One region of the Thomasclavelia spiroformis DSM 1552 genome, then DNA from elsewhere that is predicted to be linked to it. Evidence: a T-box and tRNA genes for the amino acid it is inferred to sense, from the RefSeq annotation. Region 1 holds a T-box; the other holds one or more tRNA genes.
The links. The T-box of region 1 lies ahead of tyrS (tyrosine--tRNA ligase). A T-box ahead of a tRNA ligase gene usually reads a tRNA of that ligase, here a tRNA-Tyr.

Region 2: it has a tRNA-Tyr gene. The T-box ahead of tyrS (tyrosine--tRNA ligase) is inferred to sense a tRNA for this amino acid. The anticodon was not compared.

The regions. Positions count from the first base shown of each region.
Region 1 covers NZ_CP102275.1:1,644,949-1,649,467, forward strand. The annotation lists gene tyrS (tyrosine--tRNA ligase) at 426-1,652, opposite strand; T-box leader at 1,688-1,885, opposite strand; gene NQ543_RS07825 (GNAT family N-acetyltransferase) at 1,946-2,239, opposite strand; gene NQ543_RS07830 (IS1634 family transposase) at 2,365-4,098, shown strand; gene NQ543_RS07835 (GNAT family N-acetyltransferase) at 4,252-4,519, opposite strand, start outside.
Region 2 covers NZ_CP102275.1:1,759,630-1,764,148, reverse strand. The annotation lists gene NQ543_RS08540 (GNAT family protein) at 1-9, shown strand, start outside; gene NQ543_RS08535 (serine hydrolase domain-containing protein) at 220-1,134, shown strand; gene NQ543_RS08530 (GNAT family N-acetyltransferase) at 1,183-1,710, shown strand; tRNA gene NQ543_RS08525 (tRNA-Gly) at 1,776-1,849, opposite strand; tRNA gene NQ543_RS08520 (tRNA-Lys) at 1,906-1,981, opposite strand; tRNA gene NQ543_RS08515 (tRNA-Gln) at 1,986-2,061, opposite strand; tRNA gene NQ543_RS08510 (tRNA-Tyr) at 2,068-2,151, opposite strand; tRNA gene NQ543_RS08505 (tRNA-Thr) at 2,156-2,231, opposite strand; tRNA gene NQ543_RS08500 (tRNA-Val) at 2,248-2,323, opposite strand; gene NQ543_RS08495 (glucose-6-phosphate isomerase) at 2,422-3,702, opposite strand; gene NQ543_RS08490 (CvfD/Ygs/GSP13 family RNA-binding post-transcriptional regulator) at 3,704-4,081, opposite strand; gene NQ543_RS08485 (NifU family protein) at 4,319-4,519, shown strand, end outside.

The DNA of each region.
Region 1 (4,519 bases):
CATGAGTGATATAGAATGTAAACAAATTAGTATATCTATAATAAAATTAAAAAATTCACAAAAATAACAATAATTGACAATAGTAAAAAATTCCTAATAATAAACGAACAAAGCAACTGAAATTTAGCATAAAATAGAATGTATGTTTACAAGGTTAAAAACTATTTTTATATTTTCCAGACCTTCACATATTAAATAACAAAGATATAGGTAGTTAGGTATAAACTAAATATATATCTGCTTTCTAATATTGAATTCATTAAATAGATTCAAATAAAAGATGAAACGATTTTAAGACTTAGCATACATCTTTAATTTATAGCAACAAATAGTATAATTTTTTCATCATATTTATATATGTAAAAAGGGTACTTTCTTATATGAAATACCCTTTTTTCAATAATTATATTTTAACTAATTTATTTTTAAACATGTTTAATTACAAAATAATTCTTTTTACCACGACGTATTACAGTAGCTTCATTTCCAAAAGCATTTTCTTTTTTTACAACAAAGTCAACATCTTTGATTCTTTCACCATTAATTAAAACAGAACCACCGTTTACAAATTCTCTAGCTTCGCGTTTACTTTTTGCTCCACCACAAGTGATTAAAGCATCTAAAATATTTAAATCTTCATTTACATCAACACTTGCTACTCCTTCAAAACATACTTTTACTTGATCTAATGTAAGTGATTGAATTTGTCCTGAAAATAACATTTTAGAAATATTTTGTGCTTCTTCGTATGCTTCTTTACCATGTAAGAAAGTAATTACTTCACGAGCTAATGCTTGATGAGCTTCTCTTAAATGTGGTTGTGTTTTATTTTTTTCTTCTAATTCCATGATTTCTTCTGGCGTTAAAAATGTTAAGAATTTTAAGTAATCAATTACTTTCTCATCTTCTGAGTTAATAAAGAATTGATACATCTCATATGGTGATGTTTTTTCTTTGTCTAACCAAATAGCTTTACCATTTGTTTTACCAAATTTAGTTCCATCACTCTTAGTTAATAATGGCATTGTGAAACCATAAGCTTCTTTACCATCTTTTTTTCTAATTAATTCAATTCCTGCCGTAATATTACCCCATTGATCTTGACCAGCAACTTGCATTACACAATTTTTGTTATTATAAAGCCATTCAAAATCCATAGCTTGCATGATCATATATGAAAATTCTGTATATGTGATTCCTGCATCTAAACGACGTTTTACAATATCTTTGTTAAGCATATAATTAACATTGAAATATTTACCATAGTCTCTTAAAAAATCAATAAAATTAAGATCTTTTGACCAATCAAAGTTATTTACAACTTCAAATCCAAAAATATCTTGTGCTTGTTTTTTTAGACAATTAAAATTATGTTCTACTGTTTCTTTAGTAATCATCGGTCTTTCAGTATCTGGCTTTGGATCACCAATTAAACCTGTTGCACCACCAACTAATAAAATTGGATTATGTCCAGCATCTTTTAAACGTTTAGAAATTAAAAAAGATGAAAAATGTCCAATATGTAAACTATCTCCAGTAGGATCAGTTCCAATATAAAAAGTCATTCCCCCATTATTTAATTTCTCTTCTAAATCTGGTGAACTAACGTCCTTAATTAGCCCACGCCATACTAATTCATCATAAATCTTCATTTCCTATCCTCCATATAAATAAAAAAGACTTCATCTTAAAGGACGAAATCTCGCGGTACCACCTTTATTCATGTTTATAACATGCACTTTCAAAATAGATAACGGTATTACCCGTCTAGACTTTTCATCTAGAAACTCCAGAGTGTATTCATCAGTAGTACATCCTTGTTTACACCAACCACAAGGTCTCTTAAATGCCTATTTTGACTACTATTTTCCTTCAACGTCATAATTGATTATATTCTAAAACCAAAAATAAGTCAATAATCCATCTTTAATGGTCAACTCAAAAATTATAATTCTTTTTTCATATAAATTACATCTTCCATTGGATTATAATAATAGGCATCACATTCTTGAAAACCTAGCTTTTTATATAAATGAATTGCTTCTTGTAATGGTTTGATCGTATCTAAAACCATTTCCTTGTAGCCATCATTTTTAGCAAGTTTTAATAATTCTCTTACCATCTTTTCTCCAATTTTTTGACCTCGATATTTATTTTTTACATACAATCTTTTCATTTCACAACAATTATTATCATAACGATGATAAGCAACCATCCCTACTACTCGGGAGTTTGACAGTCATAATTGAAAAAAATTCAAAAAGCATTGATAGATGCTTTATTTTTTTGTCAACTTTTTTGTTATTTTATATCGTATTTTTTCGTATCTTGTGTTATAATATTTATATATTTTGGAGGTCTTTTATGCGTATCAATATTTCCAAATCTAAAAATCATGAATTTATCTATATTATCAGGGATATTTATAATAATGGTTCCCGTACTACTAAAATTTATCAAAAGCTTGGTAAGATCGAAGATCTCTGTTCTGAAAAAAACATGTCCAGAGATGAAGTCATTACCTGGGCAAAGAATTATGCTAAGGAACTGACTGTCAAAGACAATGACATCAATCAGGATACTATCATCCCCTTTGTCCCTACCAGAATCATCGATAAGGACGTTCAAAGAAAATTTAACTGCGGCTACCTTTTTCTTCAGTATATTTATTATCAGCTCCGCCTCGATAATATCTGCAGGAATATAAAAAACCGGCACCAGTTCAGCTATGATATCAATGCTGTTCTTTCTGATCTGATTTATTCAAGGATTCTATGTCCTTCAAGCAAGCGTTCTTCTTATGAGTTTTCTTCGACTCTGTTAGAAAAAACTAAATATGAGCTTCACGATGTTTATCGGGCTCTGTCTGTACTGGCAGAAGAATCTGACTATATTCAGTCTGAACTCTATAAAAACAGCCATTTTATAAAAACAAGAAATACCGGTGCATTATATTATGACTGCACTAATTACTATTTTGAAATTGAAGATGATGATGATTTCAGAAAATATGGTAAAAGCAAAGAAAATAGACCTAATCCAGTTGTAGGTATGGGACTTATGATGGATGGAGATGGTATTCCATTGGCTTTTGATCTATATGAAGGAAACAGGAACGAACAGACAACCTTGAAGCCTCTTGAAGAAAGAATTATCAAGGATTTTGAACTTTCAAAATTCATTTACTGCAGTGATGCCGGTCTTGCCTCTAAAACCAACAAGAAATTCAACAGCATACAGGATAGAGCATATATCATCACTCAGTCACTGAAGAAACTCAAAAAGGATGACAGGGAAGTTGCATTAAAACATAGCGGTTTCTATGAAATCGGTGTTGAAAACAGTCATAGGATCAATATTGATGAGATCGATTTCAGCGACGAGAAAAACCAAAACAGGATATTCTATAAGGAAATGCCCTTGGAAAGTCCTTTAGAGGAAAGACTTATCATTACATATTCACCTAAATATGCAAGCTATCAAAAGAAAATAAGAAACAGGCAGATCGAACGCGCAAGCAGGATGATAAATAAAAAAGGAAAATTGAAAAAGAACAGAAAGAATCCAAATGATCCTGCAAGATTTATTGAAAAACATACAACTGACAAAAACGGTGAAATCATAGAAGAATATTTTGCATTAAATCACGAAAAAATTCATGAAGAAGAGATGTATGATGGATTTTATGCCATTACTACAAATCTTGAAGATGACAATGTAAATGAGATCATCAAGGTTTCAGAAAGAAGATGGCAGATAGAGGAATGCTTCAGAATCATGAAAACAGATTTCAAAGCAAGACCGGTATATTTACAGAACAAAGAAAGAATCAAGGCGCATTTTCTCACATGTTTTATTTCATTGATCATTTATAGGCTATTGGCAGATAAACTGGAAAATAAATACACAGTAAATGAAATATTGAAAACACTAAGAGAAATGGAAGTGATAGATACCCAGTATAACGGTTATATACCAGCATATAAAAGAACACAGATAACGGATGAACTTCATCAGCTGTTCGGTTTTAGAACGGATTATGAGATAATTGGAAAGAAAAAAATGAGAAATATAATAAAAAATACGAAAATCAGATAATTTACGCATATTCAATACAAAAGAAAAAATCCAAAAAGTGCTGATATATTCAATACTTTATGGATTTTTTTATATTTACAACTGTCAAAGACGGGATTATATTCTAAAACCAAAAATAAGTCAATAATCCATCTTTAATGGTCAACTCAAAAATTATAATTCTTTTTTCATATAAATTACATCTTCCATTGGATTATAATAATAGGCATCACATTCTTGAAAACCTAGCTTTTTATATAAATGAATTGCTTCTTGTAATGGTTTGATCGTATCTAAAACCATTTCCTTGTAGCCATCATTTTTAGCAAGTTTTAATAATTCTCTTACCATCTTTTCTCCAATTTTTTGACCTCGATATTTATTTTTTACATACAATCTTTTCATTTCACAACAATTATTATCATAACGATGATAAGCAACC
Region 2 (4,519 bases), 110 kb from region 1:
CTGGTGTAAATGAGCAAAATCCTCAAGCTAAAGGATTTTATGAATATATGGGATTTAAAGTTTATAAAAGAGATGAATTAGATGTACAAGGGAATCCTTATCCTATTTTGCATATGAGATTAAAAGATTTTAATAAAAATATCCTATAAAGGATATTTTTATTGTATATAGTAAATTTTTATAAAGTATAGTATGATTTAACTATTATAGGAGGGTGTTATGGTAGAAATTGATGCTATAAAAAATAATATAACTATACTTTCTAAAAAAATAGACTGTTTAAATATTGATAGTATATTTGTGGAACATGATGGAAAGATAGATAAATTTTTTTATACTGAAGAAAAGTTACATGAATTAAGAAGTTGTTCTAAATTATTAGTTGCAATGGCAATTGGTATTGCAATTGATAAAAAGATGTTAACATTAGATACTAAAGTTTATTCAATATTAAAAAAATTAGTCGATATTAAAAATGAAAAAATAAAAAAATGGGATATTAAAACTTTATTAACACATACAACAGGTTATAAAGAAATGATAATGACTGCTAAAGAAATTAAAGAAAAGAATTTAGATATAAATAATATCTTAAATTATGTATTAAATGTTGATATTCCTTATCAAGTAGGAACAAAATTTGTTTATAATAATGTTGAACCATTTATATTATCTGTATTTTTTCAAGAAAAATTTAAAATAAAGTTATCTGATTTTATTAATGAAAACATATTTAAAAAATTAGATATAAAAAAATACCAATGGGATGATTACGGTAAATATTGTCCTGGTTGTACCGGATTATTTTTAAAACATTCAGATTTTCATAAGATAGGAAGATTATTATTAAATGACGGAGTGTATAATGGCATTCAGGTAATATCTAAAAATTGGATTAATATGATGTGTTCATTGCAATTTGAAATATCATCAGTATATAAAACAAAAGTAGCGTTACCTATGCTTGGTGCTGGTTATTATACTTTTATTTCAAAAGAAGGTTATGTATTTAGAAATGGTTCTAACGGACAATATATTATTTTAAATAAAGATAATAATTTACTTATAACTATAATGTCATCTGAAAAAAACAGAGAAAATGTTATGGAAATTTTAAGAATATTATTTAGTTAATAAATTATGAATTTATTTTGATAATATCAATTCAAGGAGGTAAAGTTTATGTCATTAAAATTAGTTAAAGGTTCTTATGAATATAAAAATCAAATAATTGATATGTTGAAGGAATGGATAGCTTATAATGAACAACATCCTAAAGCTAATACTTCTCCGTATGCTATTTTTAAAAATGATTATCATGACTTTGATTATTACTTAAATAATTTAGAAATTAAAGAAGCAAATGATAATTTAGTAGCTGACTCTACATTTTTTTGCTTTGATGATCAAAGAAATATCATGGTTGGTGTTGTTAATATTCGTCATGATTTGAATGAATATTTATTAAAATATGGTGGTCATATCGGTGATGGAGTTAGACCTAGTGAAAGAAGAAAAGGGTATGCTACTAAAATGATTAATTTAGCTTTAAAAGAATGTAATAAACTCAAAATTAAAAGAGTATTATTAGTGTGTGATAAAAATAATATTGGATCAGCTAAATCTATTATTAGTAATGGTGGTATTTTAGAAAATGAAGTTGTCAATGCTGATAAAATTATTCAAAGATACTGGATAGATTTAGAATAGAAAAGGATATTTTATATAAAATAAAAACTCATGAACATTTTTAAGTTCATGAGTTGCTTTTTTATTGGAGCGGGTGATGGGAATCGAACCCACGTAGTCAGCTTGGAAGGCTGAAGTTCTACCATTGAACTACACCCGCATCGCTCTATTATATTAACATAAATAATTAATATATGCAAGATATTTTTTAAGAAATGGTGACCCGCAGGCGATTCGAACGCCTGACCCTCTGATTAAAAGTCAGATGCTCTACCGGCTGAGCTAGCGGGTCATATTGGCTGGGGTACCTGGATTCGAACCAGGGAGATGACAGAGTCAAAGTCTGTTGCCTTACCGCTTGGCTATACCCCAAGAAGATGGTGGAGGAGGGCGGATTCGAACCACCGAACCGAAAGGAACTGAGTTACAGTCAGCCGCGTTTAGCCACTTCGCTACTCCTCCATCATGGTGCCGGCTAAAGGACTTGAACCCTCAACCTACTGATTACAAGTCAGTTGCTCTACCAATTGAGCTAAGCCGGCGTATTTTTTATTTTAATGGTGGAGGTTAACGGACTCGAACCGCTGACCCTCTGCTTGTAAGGCAGATGCTCTCCCAACTGAGCTAAACCTCCATCGTTTGGTGCCTATTTATATTATCATCTACTTTTTAATAAGTCAACAAAAAAATGATAAAAATAAAAAAGAAACGATCAAGATTGATCGTTTCCTATTAATATCCAGGTTTACCTAATAATTTAAACATGTTTTTCTTATAAACTTCAACCCCAGGTTGATTGAATGGATTAACCCCTAATAAGTATACAGACATTGCACATGATTTTTCAAAGAAGTAAACCATGTAACCAAAACTATATGCATCCATTTTATCTAAAGTAATTAAAATATTTGGAACATTACCTGTATTTACATGGGCATCAATAGTTCCTTGGCAAGCTTTTTTATTTACAAAATCAACAGATTTTCCAGCTAGATAGTTTAAACCATCTAAATCATCTTTATCATTTGGAATAATCATATCACCCATTGGTTCATTAATTTGTAAAATTGTTTCATATAATACTTTAGAACCTTCTTGAATAAATTGACCTAATGAGTGTAAATCAGTTGAAAAAGTAGCACTAGTAGGTAAAATACCTTTTCCTTCTTTACCTTCTGATTCACCGTATAATTGTTTCCACCATTCAGCAACCATAGCTAATTGTAATTCATAAGTTACAAACATTTCAGCACTATATCCTGCTTTGTGTAAAATTTGACGTGCAACACCATATTTATATGCATCATTTTGATCTAAATCAGGGTTACTATATTTATTCATTGCATCATTAGCACCTTTTAACATTTCATCAATATCAATACCAGCCATTGCAATAGGGAATAGTCCAACTGGAGTTAATACTGAATAACGACCACCTACATCATCAGGAATTACAAAAGTCGTATAACCTTCTTCAGTTGCTAAAGTTTTTAAAGCTCCACGCGCTTTATCGGTTGTTGCAACGATTCTTTCTCTTGCACCTTCTTTACCATATTTAGCTTCACACATTTCTTTAAAAATTCTAAATGCAATTGATGTTTCAGTAGTAGTACCAGATTTAGAAATGACGTTAATTGCAAAATCTTTACCTTCAATATATTCAGCAACTTGTTTAATATAGTTAGATGAAAAAGTATTTCCTACATAAATTATCTCTACTTTATTTTTAGGATATAAACCGTTGATTGCTTCAATTGCAGCACGTGCTCCTAAATAAGAACCACCAATTCCACAAACTAGTAATACATCAGTTTTTTCTTTTAAATTAGCAGCAGTTTTTTTAATTAACTCTACTTCAGCTTTATCATAATTTTCTGGTAATTCAACCCAACCTAAAAAATCATTACCAGCTCCTGTTTTATTATGAATCATATCATGAATTTCTTTAACAGTATCTTTGTATGATTCTAAGTTTTCATTTAATTTTGCTTTTGATAAATCTAATGTAATCATTTTAATTTTCCTCCGTAATTCCTTGTTTAAGCCATTTTTCCATGGCTTTAGCTAGTGGTGTAAAACCATTAGGCGTTTCAACGATTGAGCGTCTAGGATTTTTATAGTAGACACGTTTATTTCGCCTGCGATATCGATTATCAATGGCCTTTAAACTTAATTTAGCGTGGTTGGTTTCTTCATCAAAATCAATCACTTTAACTTTAATGAATTCACCAACTTTTACAAAGCTATCAATGCTTTTGACGAATTTATCAGATATCTCTGAAATATGAATCAATCCAGTTGAATTATCTGGTAAGCTTGCAAAAGCACCATAAGGCTGTATACCCGTAATTTTTACATCAACGATATCTCCACGGTTTACTTTTGGGACCATTTATAATCACTCCTTGCTTTAATATTATAACATAATCTGAATAAAAATATTTCATTTTAATAATTTTTATTATGAATTTTCATATTTTAAAAATCAAAAAAAATCAAGAAAATAAAATTTGTTAATATTATTGCAATTTTTATAGATTATAAATAAAATATTGTATATTCACTTTTATAAGTTCTAATAATTAGTTTAAAGTGTTAAAATATACACAAAGATAAGGAGATGTTATAAATGGAAAATATGAGTACAATCGAAGAAATAGAAAAAGTTATAAATAAACTTCGTCCATATTTAAATCGTGATGGTGGCGATATTGAATTAGTTGATTTTAAAGATGGAATCGTTTATGTAAAAATGTTAGGAGCTTGTGCAGGTTGTGCAATGCTTGATGAAACATTAAAAGATGGTGTTGAACAAATTTTAATGGAAGAA